Corallococcus sp. EGB: one gene and its partner. The protein of the gene in region 1 binds, or shares a complex with, the protein of each later gene. Links are inferred from orthologs where the notes say so. Each region holds a gene or a part of one and is shown in the gene's direction. Other genes may lie near its edges. The genes, in order: carA and carB.

What was found.
Region 2: the proteins of carA (region 1) and carB are in contact, whole or in part, in a solved structure (PDB 1KEE), measured with the Escherichia coli proteins. The link is inferred for Corallococcus sp. EGB from one-to-one orthologs.

Annotation. Positions count from the first base shown.
Region 1 is NZ_CP079946.1:5,401,936-5,411,228, reverse strand. What follows is about bases 2,724-5,723. They hold carA (glutamine-hydrolyzing carbamoyl-phosphate synthase small subunit), read left to right. Parts: upstream 2,724-3,659; coding sequence 3,660-4,787; downstream 4,788-5,723. Other genes in these bases: pyk (pyruvate kinase), read right to left, coding at 5,509-5,723; KYK13_RS22280 (hypothetical protein), read left to right, coding at 4,807-5,472; KYK13_RS22290 (dihydroorotase), read left to right, coding at 2,724-3,660. Also shown: lepA (translation elongation factor 4), read left to right, coding at 1-135; lepB (signal peptidase I), read left to right, coding at 180-1,388; KYK13_RS22295 (aspartate carbamoyltransferase catalytic subunit), read left to right, coding at 1,469-2,362; more of KYK13_RS22290, read left to right, coding at 2,359-2,723; more of pyk, read right to left, coding at 5,724-6,909; KYK13_RS22270 (bifunctional nuclease family protein), read right to left, coding at 7,120-7,920; KYK13_RS22265 (hypothetical protein), read right to left, coding at 8,050-8,409; KYK13_RS22260 (long-chain fatty acid--CoA ligase), read left to right, coding at 8,505-9,293. UniProt on the Escherichia coli protein: Small subunit of the glutamine-dependent carbamoyl phosphate synthetase (CPSase).
Region 2 is NZ_CP079946.1:3,929,479-3,939,600, forward strand. What follows is about bases 887-4,715. They hold carB (carbamoyl-phosphate synthase large subunit), read left to right. Parts: upstream 887-1,263; coding sequence 1,264-4,515; downstream 4,516-4,715. Other genes in these bases: KYK13_RS16585 (hypothetical protein), read right to left, coding at 887-1,121; KYK13_RS16595 (hypothetical protein), read left to right, coding at 4,578-4,715. Also shown: KYK13_RS16580 (pyridoxal phosphate-dependent aminotransferase), read left to right, coding at 1-357; more of KYK13_RS16585, read right to left, coding at 390-886; more of KYK13_RS16595, read left to right, coding at 4,716-4,775; KYK13_RS16600 (RHS repeat-associated core domain-containing protein), read left to right, coding at 5,523-10,122. UniProt on the Escherichia coli protein: Large subunit of the glutamine-dependent carbamoyl phosphate synthetase (CPSase).

The DNA of each region.
Region 1 (9,293 bases):
TGCTACGGCGGCGATATCAGCCGCAAGCGCAAGCTCCTGGAGAAGCAGAAGGAGGGCAAGAAGCGCATGAAGCAGGTGGGCACGGTGGAGATCCCGCAGGAAGCCTTCCTCGCGGTCCTCAAGACGGAGCAGTAACGCCTATGAGCACGGCCAGTCCTTCCGCCAAGCTGGGAGCGGCCATGGCCGCGCGACGCACCCCGGAGCAGCTCAAGGCCCGCCGCCAGTTGATGTGGCGCGAGCTGCTCACCAGCCTCTGGGCCCCGCTGTGCGGCGTGGGCCTGGCGTTCATCCCCTACGTCACGCTCATCGAGATGGCGCCCGGCACGGCGTCCTGGGCCCAGCCCCTGATGAAGGGCTTCGGCCTCCTGATGGTGCTGGCCTTCGCGGGCCTGATCGTCTGGCGCACCGCCTCCAAGAAGGAGTCGCAGCTGCGCACGCTGCGCCACGAGGCGCGCGAGCTCATCTCCGAGGACGAGCGCATCCTCGCGCGCGTGGGCGGCAAGGTGTCCCCGGCCGCGGCGGATCGCATCACCGAGCAGGCCCTGCGCGTGGAGGCGGCCTCCATCGCGGGCAACGCGGAGCTGCTGCGCACGGAGACCCAGGCGCTGGAGAAGCTCACCCAGGAGCAGCTGGGCGCGTTCCGCAAGCAGTCCGTGTGGGACTTCCTCGGCGGCTTCGGCAAGGCGCTGCTCATCGCCCTGGTCATCCGCACGGTGCTGGTGGAGCCGTACCGCATCCCCTCCGGCTCCATGCTGCCCACGCTGCAGATTGGCGATCAGGTCTTCGTCAACAAGTTCATCTACGGCGTGCGCATCCCGTTCATCAACAAGGTGCCGTTCCGCATCGTGCGCGCGCCCGAGCGCGGGGACGTCATCGTCTTCAACAACCCGGTGGACGAGTCCAAGGACTTCATCAAGCGCGTCATCGGCATCCCTGGCGACACGGTGGAGATCGTCGACGGGGTGGTGCGCATCAACGGCGAGGTGCAGCCGCGCACGCTGGTGACGCCGGACTACGTGGTGCACAACCAGGACGACACGACGGGCCGCTGGTTCGACCAGGAAGAGGTGCTCTATCGCGAGGACCTGGGCGGCGTGGTGCACTCGGCGCTCCAGCACCCCATGCGCCTGCCGGGCCGCGAGCACGAGGGCCCCTACACGGTGCCCCCCGACAGCGTCTTCGTCATGGGCGACAACCGGGACAACAGCGCGGACAGCCGCTACAACCTGGGCGGCCCGGGCGGCGCCGAGGTCGCCTACGTGCCCTACGGCCACATCAAGGGCAAGGCCATGGTGGTGTGGCTGTCGCTCGGCTGGGGCGGCCTGCTGGGCAACCTGTTCGGCGGCACGGGCCTCAGGGTGGACCGCTTCTTCGAACCGGTGCGCTGAAGAACGGACGCCTGACAGGGGACCGCCACGCGCCGTGCTTGACGCAACGTGCGGCGCGCGGTACGCGGCGGCCCCGGCCCATGAGACATCTTCTCGGAATCGCAGGCTGGCGGCGGGACGAGCTGGAAGCGCTGCTCGACCGTGCCCAGACGCACCTGCCCGGCGGACCGGATGCCTCGCACGTGCTGCGCGGCCGCGTCGTGGCGAACCTCTTCTTCGAGGACTCCACCCGGACGCGCTCCTCCTTCGAGGTGGCCGCGCGGAGGCTGGGCGCGGACGTCCTCAACTGGAGCTACGCGGGCTCCTCCGTGTCCAAGGGGGAGACGCTCCTGGACACCGCGCGCAACATCGAGGCCATGGGCCCCGCGGCCATCGTCATCCGCCACCGCTCCTCCGGCGCGCCGGGGCTCGTGGCCCGTCACGTGAAGTGCGCGGTGGTCAACGCGGGTGATGGCGCCCATGAGCATCCGTCCCAGGCCCTGCTGGACGCCTTCACCCTGCGCCAGCGCTGGGGCCGGCTGGACGGGCGCACGGTGCTGATTGTCGGCGACGTGCTGCACAGCCGCGTGGCGCGCTCCAACCTCTTGTGCCTCAAGGCGCTGGGGGCGCGCGTCGTGCTCTGCGGACCGCCCACCCTCCTGCCGCCAGGGCTGGAGGAGATGGGCGGAGAGGTTTCGCACCACCTGGACGCCGTGCTTCCCCAGGCGGACGCGGTGATGTGCCTGAGGCTGCAGACGGAGCGCATGTCGGAAGCCTTCCTGCCGTCCCAGCGGGAGTACTCGCGGCTGTTCGGTGTCACGCCCGCCCGCGCGGAGCGGATGAAGCCGGACGCCCTCGTGCTGCACCCCGGCCCCATCAACCGAGGCGTGGAGTTGTCGCCGGTGGTGGCGGACGGGCCTCGCAGCGTCATCCTGGAGCAGGTGGCCAACGGCGTCGCGGTGCGCCGGGCCATCCTGGAGGCGTGCGCATCATGACCCCGGTGCTCTTCCAGCGGGCGCGTGTCATCGACCCGCGCAATGGCGTGGACGGCGTTCGTGACGTGCTCGTGATGGACGGCCGCGTGGCCCAGGTGTCGGAAGGCCCCTTGCCCGCGCCGAAGGACGCGCGCGTGGTGGACGCCACCGACCAGTGGCTGGTGCCGGGCTTCATCGACCTGCACGTGCACCTGCGCGAGCCGGGAGAAGAGGGCAAGGAGACGGTCCTCACCGGCTGCCGCGCGGCGGTGGCGGGCGGCTTCACCGGCGTCGTCGCCATGCCCAACACGAAGGTGGTGAACGACAGCGCGCTCGTCACGGAGCTGGTGCTGTCGCGCGCGCGGGACGCGGCCCTGTGCCACGTGTACCCGGCGGGCGCCATCACCAAGGGGCTCAAGGGCGAGGAGCTGTCGGAGGCGGGCGAGCTGATTGGCGCCGGCTGCGTGGCGCTCACCGACGACGGCCGCCCGGTGATGAACGCGGGGCTGATGCGCCGGGTGCTCCAGTACGCCACCCAGTTCGACGTGCCGGTGATGGTCCACGAGGAGGACCTCACGCTGTCCGCCGGCGGCGCGATGCACGAGGGCGCCACGTCCACGCGGCTGGGCCTGCGCGGCATTCCGTCCTCCGCGGAGGTGGCCATGGTGGCGCGCGACCTGGTGCTCCTGGAGGAGACGAAGGGTCGCCTGCACGTGGCGCACGTGTCGTGCGAGGGCAGCGTGCGGCTCATCCGCGAGGCCAAGAAGCGCGGCCTGCGCGTCACCTGCGAGGTGGCGCCGCACCACTTCACCCTGGATGACCGGGCGGTGGGGGACTACGACACCCACGCGAAGATGGCGCCGCCGCTCCGGAGCGACGTGGACGTGAGGGCGCTGCGCGAGGCGCTGGTGGACGGCACGGTGGACGCCATCGCCACGGACCACGCGCCGCACGGCGTATCCGACAAGCTGGTGGAGTTCGAGAAGGGCATCAACGGCATCGTCGGGCTGGAGACGGCCCTGGGGCTCACCCTGGCGCTGGTGCACGAGGGCGTGCTCACCCCGCGCCGGGCGGTGGAGCTGCTGTCGGACGGGCCGGCGAGGGTATTCGGCCTGCCGGGCGGTCACCTGGCGCCTGGTGCCCCGGCGGACATCACGTTGGTGTCACCTTCGGAGGAGTGGACGGTGGATGCCCACCGGTTCTATTCCCGCAGTCGCAACACGCCCTTCCACGGGCGCACGCTGAAGGGTCGCGTGACGCAGACGTGGGTGGGCGGCCGGTGTGTGTTCGAGGACGGTCAGCTCAAGGAGTCGCGGTGATGACGAAGCGGGCGGTGCTCGCACTGGCGGATGGCACCACGTTCGAGGGTCGGGCCTTTGGCGCGACCGGCGAGACGGTGGGCGAGGTGGTGTTCAACACGTCCATGTACGGCTACCAGGAGATCCTCACGGACCCCTCGTACGTGGGGCAGATCGTCACGATGGCGTACCCGGAGATGGGCAACATCGGGGCGAACGCGGAGGACGAAGAGGCGGGGCTGCCGCACGCGGTGGGCATGGTGGTGCGCTCGCTGACGAGGACGCCCTCCAACTGGCGCTCGCAGGAGACGCTGGACGCGTACCTCGCGCGCCACGGCCGCGTGGGCATCGAGGGCGTGGACACCCGCCGGCTGGTGCGCCACCTGCGCACGCACGGCGCGCAGACGGGCATCATCTCCACGGAGAACGTGTCCGCCGCCGCCCTGTCCGAGCGCGCGCGCACCGCCGCCGGCATGGAGGGCCTGGACCTGGCCACGGGCGTGTCCACCAAGGAGCCCTACGTCTTCACCACGCCGTCGCCGGACGTGTTCCTGGGCACCGGTGACAAGCGCCCGGAGCCGGAGCTGAAGTACGACGTCATCGCGTACGACTACGGCCTCAAGCGCTCCATGCTCCAGTACCTGGTGGACGTGGGCTGCCGCGTGACGGTGGTGCCGTCCCACTTCACGGCGGAGCAGGTGCTGGCGAAGAAGCCGCACGGCGTCTTCCTTGCCAACGGCCCCGGCGACCCGGCCGCGGTGAAGGGCGCGGACCGCACGGTGGCGGCGCTCCTGGGCAAGGTGCCGGTGTTCGGCATCTGCCTGGGGCATCAGATCATGGCGCTCGCGCTGGGCGGCCGGACGTACAAGATGAAGTTCGGCCACCGCGGCGGCAACCAGCCCGTGAAGGACCTCACCACGGGCAAGGTGGAGATCACCGCGCAGAACCACGGCTTCGCGGTGGACGACGCCAGCCTCAAGGGCAAGGCCGTCGTCACGCACATCAACCTCAACGACGGCACGGTGGAGGGCCTGGCCGTTCCGGACGCGCGGGCCTTCAGCGTGCAGTACCACCCCGAGGCTTCGCCCGGCCCTCACGACGCGCGCTACCTGTTCAGCCGCTTCGCGACGCTGATGGCGGGTTCGTAGGAAGAGGCTCGCAACGGCCATGGACACCGCGCTGACCCCGTTGTCGTACCAGCCGTACCTGGACCAGCTCATCGCCTTCGGCAGCTCGGAGGCGCGCAAGCCGGACCTCCTGGACGCCAAGGCGGAGTACTTCCGCCTCACCGGCGAGGTCTTCGAGGACGACAAGTTCTTCGAGCTGCGGATGGCGTCGTTCCTGGACTACTACCTCTACGACCGCGTCTCGCCGCTCACCGGCAAGACGCCGGCCGCGGAGCTGTACGAGCAGCGCCTGCAGTCCTCGGCGCCGGAAGAGGCCAACGCCTTCCGCAGCTTCACGGAGACGGTCCACGGCCTCTTCGAGGTCCGCAAGCTGGGCAAGGGCATGGTGCGCCTGCGCGAGCTCTTCTCCGGCAAGGACTTCGACGTGACGGAGCGCCGCCACGTCGCGGGCCTGGCGGTGGGGGACGTGCTGGAGGCGCGGCTGGTGCCCTTCGGCGGCCACCTGCTGTTCTCCGCGGCCTTCTGCTACCACCCGGCCATGGCGCTCAAGGCCATCAAGGCCGAGGTGAAGCGCCGCAAGAAGAAGGAGCCGGAGCGCCCCGCGAAGGAGCTCGTGTGGGAGTGCGCCCGCCGGGCCCTCAACGTGGAGCGTTACCGCCAGCTGTCCGTGGAGAAGCTCTACGACTTCGAGCAGAAGGTCCTGTAGGGCCTTCCGCTCCCGTGCCGCCGCCGCGCGCTGACTTCAGGCGCGGTGGATGCTCATCAGGTTGGTATTGCCCGGCACGTTGAGCGGTACGCCGGCCACCAGGATGAAGGGCTCGCCGACCTTGCAGAGGTGCTCCTCCTGGCAGAGCCGGCGCACCTGCTTGAGCATGGCGTCCGTGGACGCAATGCGCTTCACCTGGCGGCCCGTCACCCCCCAGTACAGCCCCATCCGGTTCACCGTGTCCGCGTTGGGCGTCAGGCCGATGATGCGCGCGCCGGGGCGGAACTCGGAGATGAGGCGCGCGGAGTGGCCGCTCTCCGTGTACGCGACGATGGTCGCGATGTTGAGCTGCCGGGACGCGGCCACCGCCGCCGCGGCGACGCCGGTGCCCAGGTCCTCGGAGCGCTCGAAGGGCGAGTGGGCCAGGGTGATGACGCTGCTGCGCTCCGTCTCCTCCACGATGCGCGCCATGGTGGACACCGCGTCCACGGGGTAGCGGCCCGCGGCCGTCTCGCCGGACAGCATCACCGCGTCCGCGCCGTCGAGGATGGCGTTGGCCACGTCCGACACCTCCGCGCGCGTGGGCCGGGCGTTGAGCACCATGCTCTCCAGCATCTCCGTGGCGACGATGACGATGCCGCCCATGCGGTTCACCTCGCGCACGGCGCGCTTCTGGATGGCGGGCAGCTGCTCCAGCGGCATCTCCACGCCCAGATCGCCGCGGGCCACCATCACCCCATCCGACTCCGCGGCGATGGCCTCCAGGTTCTCCACCGCCTGGGGCTTTTCAATCTTGGAGATGAGCGGCGTCTTGCGCTTCGCCACCAGCGCGCGCGCCTGGCGCACGTCCTGCGCGCTTCGCACGAAGGACAGCGCCACGTAGTCCACGCCCAGCTCCTGACCGAACGCCAGGTCCACCTTGTCCTTCTCCGTCAGCGTGGGCACCGACATCGCCGTGCCGGGCAGGTTGAGCCCCTTGTGATCCTTGAGCAGCCCACCCACCTCCACGCGGCACGTGACGTCCTGGCCATTCACCTTCAGCACGCGCAGGCGCACGCGGCCGTCGTCCAGCAGCACCTCGTGGCCCTTCTCCACGTCCCGGGGCAGCGTGCGCACCGGGGTGGGGATGATGCGCCCCTGTCCCAGCACCGCCCGGGTCGTGACCGTCACGGTGTCGCCGGTGGTCACCATCAGCTGGCCGCCCTCGAAGCGCCCCAGGCGCACCTTGGGGCCCTGCACGTCCTGGAGGATGGCCACCGGCACGCCCAGCTTCTTCGACACCGCGCGGATGCGCTGGACCCGCTCGCGGTGCTCATCGTGCGTCCCGTGGGAGAAGTTGAGCCGGGCCACGTTCATGCCCGCCTTCACCAGCGCCTCGATGACTTCCTTCGAGTCCGATGCCGGACCGAGCGTGCAGATGATCTTCGCTTTGCGCATAAGACCGCCCATCCTAGCCTCGGGGCGTGGCTGGCTTGACAGCCTTGCGGCCAACGGACTAACTCTTGACCTCACGCGCTGGACGGAAAGTTACCGCAGGCCAGCGCACGTCATTCGTGGCCTTCTCAGACGCTTGAGACGACGAAAGCCCGGCTACCCTGGGAGGGGGGGCCGGGCTTTCATCGTTCCGGGGCAGGCCTCTTCGGACCGCTAGAGATCAATCTCCTGGCCCTTGCCCATGGGCGCCAGCAGCGGGTGCCGCCGGGAGGAGTGATCCATGCCGATGTCCTCGGACGGCGGCTTCGGTTGGCCGGAGGGGCCCATGGGAGGCGGCGGGGGCAGGGGACCCATGTCCTCGCCATCCCCCAGGCCGCCGCTGCCGCCCACGCCCAGGTCCTGCTGCTTCTTGAGGGACTCGATCTCCTCGCGGGTGATGCCCGCCTTGGCCAGCACCTTGCGCGTCACGCGGATGCGGGCCTGGCTGTGCATGGCCATGGCGATGGAGTCCGAGGGCCTCGCGTCCAGCGCCATCTCCTTCTTGCCCTGCTGGAGGAAGACGCGGCCGGAGTAGACGTTGTCGCGCAGGTCATCGATGCGCACCTCTGTCACCTTGCCGCCCAGCTTGGACACCACGTCGTCCAGCAGGTCCTGCGACAGCGGCTGGGGCGGCGGACGCTCCGCGAGGCGGAAGGCGATGGAGACCGCCGCGCCCTCGTCCACGAAGAGGGGGAGCACCGTCTCCCCGTCCTTGGTGGTCAGCACGACGGCGTGCGTCTGCGCCTCCTCCAAGGGGACCACGTCCTTCACCTCCAGCTCCACCAGCTCCGTGCAGGCCCTGGGGTCGCTGCCCTTCTCGGTGATGCAGGGCTTCTCTTTGCTGCCTTCCGCCGGCTCACCCGCGGCGATGGCGCCGGGGATCCCGAACGCGGGAAGGAACAAGGCTCCCCCCAGCGCCAGCACCACGGCCGTGAACGGAGCGACGAAGAAATTGGCGCGGTCGGACGTTTTCACATCCCTAAGCTACGCACCTCTCCCTTCACCGGGAGGGCACCGCCCCATCGCTGTCGCGAGCAGCCCCCGGGCCCTGACCCACCCGGTAGGAGGGCGGGCGGGCAGGCGGGAAGAAAGGGCGCGAGGCGGCTAGCGGTCGTCGTCCTCGGACTCTTCGTCGTCGTAGTCCTCGTCGTCCTCGGACTCCTCGTCGTCCTCGTCCTCGTCGAGGTCCTCGTCCTCGTCGGACTCCTCCTCGTCCTCGTCCTCCTCGTCGAGCTCGTCCTCCAGCTCCTCGGCTTCGAGCGTCATCGTCACCGCGAACTTCTTGCTCAGGGTGGCGATCTGCGCGCGCATCTCCGTGAGCGCGGCGACGAAGTCCTCGGTGAGGTTGGCGGGCGCCTTCGCGTCGCAGTGGGGGCAGACAATCTTCTCCGTCCCCTCGATGAGGTCCTGGGCTTCCAACTCGAAGCTGGCCTCGCACTTCTGACAGGTGAAGTCGATGCTCATGGTCGGGCGCGGCATACAAAGCCGGTGAACATGCTGTCAACGCCTGAGACGTGGGGGCGTGGAACGGCCGGGACGCTTCCATTACGTTCCGGCGGATGGACCTGCCCAAGACGATGCTGCATGCGCTCCACGACCAGGCCGCGCGGCTGGAACACCGCCCGGCACTCTGGTCCCGCCATGGAAGCGCCTATGTCCCCACCTCGTGGTTCGACTATGCCCAGCGCGTCAAGCGCTTCGCCCTGGGATTGCACGCGCTGGGGTTCCAGGAGGGCGACCCGCTCGGCATCCTGAGCTTCAACCGCGAGGCCTGGCACGTCGCGGACCTGGGGGCCATGGCCATGGGGGGCGTGCCGGTGGGGCTCTACACCACCAGCAGCGTGGATCAGCTCGTCTACATCCTGGGCCACTGCGAGGCGCGCTTCCTCCTGGTGGAGAACGCGAAGCACCTGGCCACCGCCCTGGAGGTCCAGAAGCGGCTGCCAGCGCTCAAGCACCTCATCGTCGTGGACGCGCCCATGCCCCTGCCGGCGGGTGTCCTGCGCTACACGGACATGCTGGCCTCCGGCGCGAAGGCGGACGAAGCCCCGTACTGGGATGCCGTCCACGCGCTCCACCCGGACGCGCTGGCCACGCTCATCTACACCTCTGGCACCACCGGCCAGCCCAAGGGCGTGGCCTTGAGCCACCGCAACCTCGCGTGGACGTCGAAGCAGCTGTGCGACACCCTGGGCTTCAAGGACATGGAGGACGAGCGGCTGGTGTCGTACCTGCCGCTGTCCCATATCGCGGAGCAGATCGTCTCCCTGCACAGCCCGCTGCTCATGGGCACGCAGGTGTACTTCGCGGACTCGCTGGACGCGCTGGGCAAGAACCTCACGCAGGTG
Region 2 (10,122 bases), 1.5 Mb from region 1 along the record:
GCGGCGCTCAACGGCCCATCGGACACCATCACCGCGATGGTGAACGAGTACCGCGAGCGCCGGGACTTGTTCGTCGCGGGGCTCAACGCCATCCCGGGCATCCGCTGCCGCCTGCCGGAAGGCGCCTTCTACGCGATGGCGGACGTGCGCGCCCTCCTGGGCAGGACGTACAAGGGCAAGCCGCTGACGGACTCGCTCCAGCTCTCCGAGGCGCTGCTCAACGACTTCCTCGTGGCGGCGGTGCCGGGAGATCCATTCGGCGCGCCGGGCTACATCCGCATGAGCTTCGTCACCTCTCGTGAGGTGCTGCAGAAGGGCCTGACGCGCCTGCGTGACTTCGTCGCGGCGCTGGGCTGACGGCGGGAACGCCGGGGGGCGGCGTGCCGGCTTCAGTCCGTGTACGCGAAGGCGTGCCAGCTCAGGTCCGGGCTGCCACGGAAGAGGAAGATGGCCGCGTGGCCGGAGAGGTTGCCCACCGCGGCCCAGGTGTCCTTGAGCGCGCGCGGATCCAGCCCCAGGCGCGCGGGTGGCTTGCCGTACTTCTTCTCCATCTCCGCCATGGGCAGCACCTCGATGTCGTAGAGGGTGACCAGGTCCGTGCGCCGCGCGCGCAGCTGCTTCACCCACGCCTGCACCAGCTCGTCCGCCGTGTTGAAGCGCTTGTCCTCCAGTTGGAACGGGTACGACAGCTCCGCGGACGCGTTGCGCACATCCCCCGTCAGCAGGCTCTGGAAGAGGAAGCGCGCCTCGTTGTGGATCATCGTCCGGGCGAGGCCCTCGGGGGACAGGTCCTCCTCGCTGGGGCGCGCTCCCTCGCGGCCGGGGCCCAACGGGACCGTGCCCACGGAGGAGGGCGTGGGCGGCGTCGGCGGGCGCGCCGTGGGGGACACGGGCGCGGAGCCTGGGGGCGGGGTGGGGGCGGGCGTGGGCTTGCGAGGAGCCGGCGCGGGAGGCTTGGGCGCGGGAGCCTGGGGAGCCTGGGGAGCGGGCGTCGGCGCCGGGGTGGGGGCCTCCGGGGCCGGGGTGGGCTCGGCGGGGGCGGGCGTGGCGGCGGGAGCGGTGTCCTGGGCGAGGGCAGGCGCTGAGAGAAGTACGAGCAGGGCCAGGGGCCAGCGACGCATGGAACCTCCGGAGGGAAGCGCGGCAGCGTAGCAGAGGACGCCGGGGCGGGGTCCTCCGAGCGGGCAAGCGTCGGACGGTTCCTCCGCATGTCACAACGCACCGCGTGCATGTGGGGGCGGACGTTGGTATGGGGGGCGCCCGATGCCCAAGCGTACCGATATCCGGAAGGTTCTTGTGATTGGCTCGGGCCCGATTGTCATCGGGCAGGCCGTCGAGTTCGACTACTCAGGTACCCAGGCGATCAAGGCGCTTCGGGACGAAGGCGTGGAGGTGGTGCTGCTCAACAGCAACCCCGCCACGGTGATGACGGACCCCGAGTTCGCACACCGCACCTACATCGAGCCCATCACCGTGGAGGCGGCGGAGAAGATCCTCGCGGCCGAGCGCCCTGACTCCCTCCTGCCGACCATGGGTGGGCAGACGGCGCTCAACCTGGCCAAGGCGCTCGCGGAGCGGGGCATCCTGGAGAAGTACGGGGTGCGGCTCATCGGCGCGTCGCTGGAGGCCATCAACAAGGCGGAGGACCGTCAGCTCTTCAAGGCGGCCATGCAGAAGATTGGCGTGGCGCTGCCCAAGAGCGGCTACGCGACGACGCTCACGGAGGCCATGGCGCTGGTGGAGGACATCGGCTTCCCGGCCATCATCCGCCCGTCCTTCACGCTGGGCGGCACGGGCGGCGGCATCGCGTACAACCGCGAGGAGTTCGAGGCCATCTGCCGCTCGGGCCTGAAGGCGAGCCCCACCTCCACCATCCTCGTGGAGGAGAGCGTGCTCGGCTGGAAGGAGTACGAGCTGGAGGTGGTCCGTGACTCCGCGGACAACGTCATCATCATCTGCTCCATCGAGAACCTGGATCCGATGGGCGTGCACACCGGTGACTCCATCACGGTGGCGCCCGCGCAGACGCTGACGGACCGCGAGTACCAGCGCATGCGGCAGGCCTCGCTGGCCATCATCCGCGAGATTGGCGTGGACACGGGCGGGTCCAACATCCAGTTCGGCATCCACCCGCGCGACGGCCGCATGGTCGTCATCGAGATGAACCCGCGCGTGTCGCGCTCCAGCGCGCTGGCGTCCAAGGCGACGGGCTACCCCATCGCGAAGGTCGCCGCGAAGCTGGCGCTGGGCTACACGCTGGATGAGCTGCGCAACGACATCACCCGCGACACGCCGGCCTCCTTCGAGCCGACGCTGGACTACGTGGTGGTGAAGGTGCCGCGCTTCAACTTCGAGAAGTTCCCCAAGGCGGACCGCACGCTGACCACGAGCATGCGCTCGGTGGGCGAGGTGATGGCCATTGGCCGCACCTTCCCCGAGGCGTACATGAAGGCGCTGCGCTCCATGGAGCTGGGGCGTGTGGGCCTGGAGTCGCCGGAGCTGCCCGCGGAGAAGGAGGAGCGGGAGAAGGTGCTGCACGAGGCCCTGCGCGTGCCGCGCCCGGAGCGCCCGTGGTTCGTGGCGCAGGCGTTCCGCGAGGGCATGACGGTGGAGCAGGTGCACCAGCTCTCCGCCATCGACCCGTGGTTCCTGCGGCACATCGAGGCGCTGGTGCGCGAGGCGCAGTCGCTGGCGGACATCGGCCGGTTGGATCATCTGGCGGACGACGTGCTTCGCCAGGCGAAGGCGCACGGCTTCTCCGACAAGTACCTGGGCGTGCTGATGGGCTACCCGGAGGCGGAGGTGCGGGCTCACCGGCACGCGCGCGGCATCCGTCCGGTGTTCAAGCGGGTGGACACGTGCGCCGCGGAGTTCGAGGCGTACACGCCCTACATGTACTCCACCTACGAGGAGGAGGACGAGGCGCCCCCCACGGACCGGCAGAAGGTGCTCATCCTGGGCAGCGGTCCCATCCGCATCGGCCAGGGCATCGAGTTCGACTACGCGTGCGTGCACGCGGCCTTCGCGCTGCGCGAGGCCGGGTACGAGACGGTGATGGTCAACTGCAACCCGGAGACGGTGTCCACGGACTACGACACGTCCGACCGCCTCTATTTCGAGCCGCTGACCATCGAGGACGTGCTGGAGGTGTCCCAGCGCGAGAAGCCGCTGGGCGCCATCGTGCAGTTCGGCGGGCAGACGCCGCTGCGCCTGAGCGTGCCGCTGGAGCAGGCGGGGCTGCCGATTCTGGGCACGTCGCCGGACGCCATCGACCGGGCGGAGGACCGCGAGAAGTTCGCGAAGCTGATTGAAAAGCTGGGCTTGAGGCAGCCGGAGAATGGCGTCGCGCGCAGCCACGCGGAGGCCTTCAAGGTGGCCGAACGGATTGGCTACCCGGTGATGGTGCGTCCGTCGTACGTGCTGGGCGGGCGCGCGATGGAGACGGTCTACGACGCGGCCAGCCTGGAGCGCTACATGCGCGAGGCGGTGAGCGCGTCGCCGGAGCACCCGGTGCTCATCGACCGCTTCCTGAAGGACGCCATCGAGGTGGACCTGGACCTGGTGGCGGACCGCACGGGTCAGGTGCTGATTGGCGGCGTGCTGGAGCACATCCAGGAGGCGGGGGTGCACTCGGGTGACGCCGCCGCGACGCTGCCGCCGCACTCGCTGTCGCCGGACCTGGTGGAGAGGATGAAGGACCAGGCCATCGCGATGGCGCGCGAGCTGGGCGTGGTGGGGCTGATGAACGTGCAGTTCGCCATCCAGGGGAAGAACATCTACATCCTGGAGGTGAACCCGCGCGCCAGCCGCACGGTGCCGTTCATCTCGAAGGCGACGGGCGTCCCGATGGCGAAGATCGCGGCGCTCTGCATGGTGGGCAAGACGCTGAAGGAGCTGGGCCGCACGGAGGAGCCGGAGTTCCGGCACGTGGCGGTGAAGGAGAGCGTCTTCCCGTTCGCGCGCTTCGCCGGGGTGGACGTGATTTTGGGCCCGGAGATGAAGTCCACGGGCGAGGTCATGGGCCTGGCGGAGGACTACGCGTCGGCGTTCGCGAAGAGCCAGCTGGCGGCGGGCGTGAAGCTGCCCAAGAGCGGCCGGGTCTTCATCTCCGTGAAGGACGACGACAAGCCCGCGGTGGTGGACCTGGCGCGGCGCCTGCGGTCGTTGGGCTTCAGCCTGACGGCGACGGCGGGCACGCACACCTACCTGCAGACGAAGGGCATCGAGTCGCAGCTCGTGCAGAAGGTGAAGGAGGGCCGGCCGAACATCGTCGACAAGATCGTCGACGGGGAGATCGTCCTGGTCATCAACACGACCTTCGGCAAGCAGGAGATCGCGGACAGCTTCTCCATCCGCCGCGAGTCGCTGATGCACTCGGTGCCGTACTACACGACGGTGCAGGCGGCGCGCATGGCGGTGGGAGCGCTGGAGTCGCTGAAGCGCTCGGAGCTCGCGGTGAAGCCGCTGCAGGGCTACCTGTACGGCGAGAACGGCGTGCCCCAGGCGCGCCGGTAGGAGCGTCAGGGTCCGCGGCCCCTGGGCGACCGGGGCCGCGGATTTCTGTTGGAGGGGGATGGATGCGCATCGAGGACTTCGACTTCCAGCACACCCTGGCGTTCAACGTGGAGGCGGTGAACGAAGCAGGGGCCTGGGACATCGTGAGCGCGGAGACGGGATTCCAGGACACCCTCACGATGGCGGGCTTCTGGTCCAACAAGGTCTTCGCCTGGGTCATGCGCCAGCGACGCATCTGGGCCGAGGAGTACCTTCTGTGACAGGGCAGTGAGCCTGGCAGTGGAGGGCCCGGCTTCGGTGTGTTGAAGACATCGGCTGAGTCCTCCCGTCTTGGCCTCCATGAGGCATTCACGAACTCACTGAGGCAACGTGGAGCTGCGTCGTCCTAGACCCAGGTTTGCAAAGCCTGGGGACTCTGGTACTAACGTAGGCCCGTAGTTGTAGTCGCTCCCCTTCATTCGAGTCGACCCTGAGGCCCGATTCCTCACAGGAGGAGTCTGCCTTCAGGGCGTCTTGTATCAACGGCCATGAAGGGCTGCCCCATCGCAGGGGCTCCTTTCCACATATTCGAGGAAAACAGGCGCCGCGTCCCTAGACGTGTGCGTCATGAGGAGACGTGCGCGTGATGAACGTCCGATGGATGGTTGTATGGCTTTTCGCCCTGGCTCTGGGTTGTACGCCGCAAGGGGAATCTACGAAGTCTCCGCCGCCGCAAGCCTCGCCTGAAGGCAGGGTCGTCACCGAATGGCGGCCCCAAGCGCTCAGCGCGGACGCACCCAAGCGTGAAGTGGGGGAGTCCTGTGTCGACGGCGGCGACAGCGCATGCATGAGCGGCCGATGCGTGCACGCGCCCGGGGCGGGATTGGGGCAGGGCTACTTCTGCACAAAGGCTTGCTCGCAGAACGAGGAATGCCCGGCGGGCTGGCCCTGCGCAATCCTGGATTCGAATACGCGTGAGGGATTGTGTCAGCCCCGTCTGGCCGCGGAGCCGGCGAAGGACCCGCGCAATGAGTGAGTTTCGAGAGGAAGGCAACGTGGAAGACAACGGAAAACCCAACGTAGGCGCAGGAACCGTGATGAAAAAGAGATGGAGCAGAGGGGCCGTCCGGGGCCTGATTGTCAGTGGCGTGGTATTGGTGGGACTCGGCGTGGCGGTGGCGACCGAGTACACCAATGAGCAGGTACAGCAGCGTGTGGATCAGGCTCCGCTCAGTCCGGCGCCGCCGCTGGGGGGGCCAGGCAGCGCAGGGGTCTCTACGGAGGCCGCGGTGCCTGTCGGGTCTCTGCGTCCCACATACACGGAGACGGACTTCAGCCTGTCTTCGGCGATTGGTGACTTCGCATTCACCCGCACCTTCACTGCGTCCACCGAGGCGAACGACCTGGGGATTCCGGAGAAGCGGATGCTCACGCCCTTCGGGCGTGTGATGAGTCCAAACGGGACGAGTAATTCCTTCCGCTGGACGCACAATCTCTACAGCTACGTCCTCATGGGGGTGAACAGGTTGAAAGATCCCTCGGAAACGGATGTCGTTGAACGGAATTTCGCCACGGTGGTGGCCCCATCCGGAAACACCTACCGCTTCGACCTCTTTGACCTGGAGACGCCGGGAACGTTCGCGTATTCGACGCGTGATCAGCACGTCAAACTCCGGTGGGACGGCGACGGCTTCACGCTCATCAGCCCCGAGGGCCGTTTTCGCTACACTCAGGACGTCCTGGTTGGGGGACAGACGCAGGTTGCCCTTCCCCATACGCGGTGGAGTAGTGCCTTTTTCCTGACGGAGATTGAGCCTACCTCCTATGGCACGAGCATGGTTGCGGGAAATGCCGGCCGGCGCCTGATCGCGTCGCTTCAGTATCACACGGCGACGCCGGCGGGCTGCACGGCACCCTCGACAACTTACGCGAGGCCTACAGCGATGGTTCGCTATGTCAACCTGGCCAATGGCGCTCGGCTGGCCTTCTCGTACGCCGCCCTGCCGACCCAGGACACGACGCTGACTTCCACGCACGAGTGTGTCCTCTCCAAGGTCGACCTGGAGGAGGGCACGTCGGGGACGGGACTGGGGACGCGCAATGTGGTGACCTACGACTTCGCGATGCACGACATCAACGGGCTGGTGGTTTCGAATCCCGCCGGCATGTTGGGAGGCGCCCGCTACTATGTGGGCGTGGCGCCAAACGTGCCCGCGGGCGCGGAGGCCCCGGTGCCGACGCAGATGACCTACATCTGGTCGGACCTGGGAGCCACGTTTGGAACAGTGCGGTGGAAGGTGTTTCGTGACGGAGTGCTCGTCTCGAACAAGCTTCTGGACCGCCAGCGGTTCTATGTCAAAGAGGACGAGGATTCCTGGAGGAAGCAGTGGGTTACGGCAGTGAATGCCGTCACGGGGCCATGGTGTGGCCCCGGAATGCTGAGCGGAAGCTGTGCGAGCTCACAGAAGCAGAGCTTCGACGAGTTGGTGAGTGCCGGAGATGGCTTTCAGCAGTCCCGAGCCAACCTGGTGCGTTCGTTCATTGCGACGAACTCATGGACCCATGGTGTCACCACCACGGGCGCTGAAATCAAGTGTGGGACGGACGGCTTCTACAATGAGCCATACTGCAAGGGCGTGGGCATCAGCCTGACGCCGCAGCATCCGCGCGGCTGGAACGCCGAGTACCTTGGGGACGCCCCCTACTATGAACGTTGGACTGGAATGGCCAAGAACCAGAAGGACGCGCGCGGCTTCTACTCCGTCTACACCAATGCGCTGGCTACGAATGGAAACGGCAGCCGGGCGGAGATTCCTCTCGGCCTCTACATGAAGCCAGGAGAGATGCGCAAGGCGGAATTCGGCGCTTTGGATTACTCGGGCAATGGAGCTTTGCTCACGAAGTTCTACTCCTACGAGTATGGCCGTGCCGGCACCTATCCGGGGTATGAGCAGCAGTTGAAGACGGAGACGGGGACCTCCGCCATGGCCAGCCGGGTGGGCCCCAGTGCTCAGGCAACGTGGACGTATCAATACGAGCCCACGACCAACCGCCTGATGGCCAAGGTTCGGAGTGGGTACACCTGGGACTTCACGACCAGCTTTGGTACGCCCACGCTGAAGCACCTGGCGACTTTCTATCGCACCTATCGCTCATGCTCGGCGGAGTCCCAGGCGAACGCGGATCCGCAGGCGCGCGCTGTGGAAATCGAAGGGCCCTGCTGGGTCTCGAGTGAGACGGCGACGTCTTGCAATGGTCCTGCGCCAGTCACGCACTACTTCTACGGGGCGGCGACGGCGTCCAACGGCCAGCAGCAGCACCTGGTGCGCAAGCGCGTATTCACGCAGCTTGTCAGTGCGGGGCAGTGTGGCACGGCGCCCTATCTCGACACCACCTACGACGCCTACGACGACGCGGGCCGGCTGCTGCAGAGCACGGACTCTGCTGGCATCCAGACGCGCTATGCCTATGCGGCGGGGAAGTTGGTCCGCAAGACGGTGAAGGCGGGGCTGCTGGCGGACCTGGTCACGGACTATGGCTATGACAATGGCTTGCATGGCGACTACATCCGGCACCCGGATGGGCGCTACGAGGTGCAGTGCTACCGGACCGGGACGGGAAGTAGTGGCTGCGTGGGCGGGACGCTGACGGATAAGCTGCAGTGGAAGGCGACAGCCGCTTCTGCCTCGGGCGCGAACTACAGCGAGCGCGTGAACTACTTCTATCGCTGGGGACGGCTCAGCAAGGAGGAGACGCTGGCGGCGGGCGGCGTGCTCCGGTCGCGTCGCACGTATGACGCGGACCCGCTGGGGCGGCCGACCTTCCAGGGCTTTGGTGAAGAGTGGGGCGAAGGAGCCAGCTGGAACTCGACGTACTCTTACACGAAGCTTTTTGACTCTGAAAACAACCCCATCCGTGAAGGGCTGCCGTACCTCGCCAGCTATGGCCGTCCGGCTGCGTTCTGCGGCGGTTTCAATTCGAGCGGGGCGTTGACTACCCTGCCTCCCGAGTGCCGGGCCTTCGAGTACGACCGGCTCAATCGCTTGGTGTCGATGCTGGAGGCGGCGGGCCCAGCGGGTGGTCCGGCGGCGACGGCGACCCACGTCGCCTACGACGGCGCGGGCAACGTCCGGAGCATCAAGCAGGGCTGCGCGGCCGGCACCACGCTGGATACCTGCGCCAATCAGCCGGCCATTGAGTACCTGCATGACGACTTCGGCAACCTGCTGGAGGTGAAGGCCCCGTGGGGCATGGCCGCCACGCCGGGTCAGACGCCATCCGCGGGCCCCAGCGTCATCCAGTTCGCCTATGACACCCTGGGCAACCCCATCGTCAAGCAGACCTCCAGCATGGCGCAGACGGCGAGCTGGACGGCCTATCAGTACGATGCCATCGGTCGGCAGCTCTGGGCTGACGCGCGGAGGAGCACGCAGTCCGAGCGTCTCTACCAGTATTGGTACGCAGGGCAGGTTCCTGGCGTCCCCACGGGGTGTCCGGCGGCCTTCCCCGGGCAGCAGCACGTCATGGTGGATTCGTTTGGATCGACCTGGTTCCAGTACGATGCCTTCGGGCGCGTCACCGCGAAGTACCGCGTCCGTGGCGCGCAGACGCACCCTCCGTCGCAGGGCTGCAATACGTCTCCCTTCTTCTCTGGGAAGGACAGCCCGAACCACTTCTACTCCTACGACTACGCTGGGCGGTTGATGGGTGAAATCTACCCGTATGGCCGGGGTATCGAATACCGCTACTACGCGGCCAGCACGGGCATGCCTCACCGGATCAGCGACATCTATGCGGCTCACCTGTATCCCGACGGCAGCTCGGGCCAGGACCCCCTGATTACTGCGGTGGAGTGGGAACCCTACGGTGGCTTGAAGGCGTACCGGGTGCATTCTCGAGGCGAGTCGGGCATTCCGGTTTCCGCCCAGGTTCGCTACCACCAGGGGGGGAGTAACGCGGGGATTGCAGACTGCTCCACGGCTTCTTTCTCGCAGGCGGTAGATTCCGCGGGCGTTCCGTTTGGTCGGCTTTCAGGTTTGAGCGTTACCCGGAGCACCACAGGAGACGTCTTCAAGCGGGCCTACCGCTACCAGGCCGACCAACTGTTGGGAGAGGACACGTGCATCCTTCAGACCTCGAGCACGCAGATGCCCGCCACGCAGGACTACGCAGGGCCATCTGGAGAGCCAGGGTATGATGCTCGTCTCCAATTGCGCCGCGTGCGTAATGGGCATGGGGTCGGCGGAAATATGTCTGTGACGGATCGGACTATGTCTTATTCGTACGATGCGCGCGGCAACCGGACGAGCGAAACTCAGAACAACTTCACGGTACAGTCCGAGTACACAAGCGCCTTCCCCAGAGTGGATCAGCTTGTGACCCGCAAGCACTCGGCCCCCGCGTGCCCGACTGGGCAGGTCGGCTGCCTGAGCTACGGCATCACGACCCGCTATCAGCATGACATGGCGGGCCGGATGAGCAATGCGTCCTGGTATCTCACCCAGACGTCGCCTTCTCCGTACTACTCGCTGACGCTCAATGCGACCACGGCTTCCCCCGTGGACCTCGGGGCGGTCTACCGGCAGGTTTCGAGTACTCAGACGGGCGGTTCGGGCAGCAACTACGAAT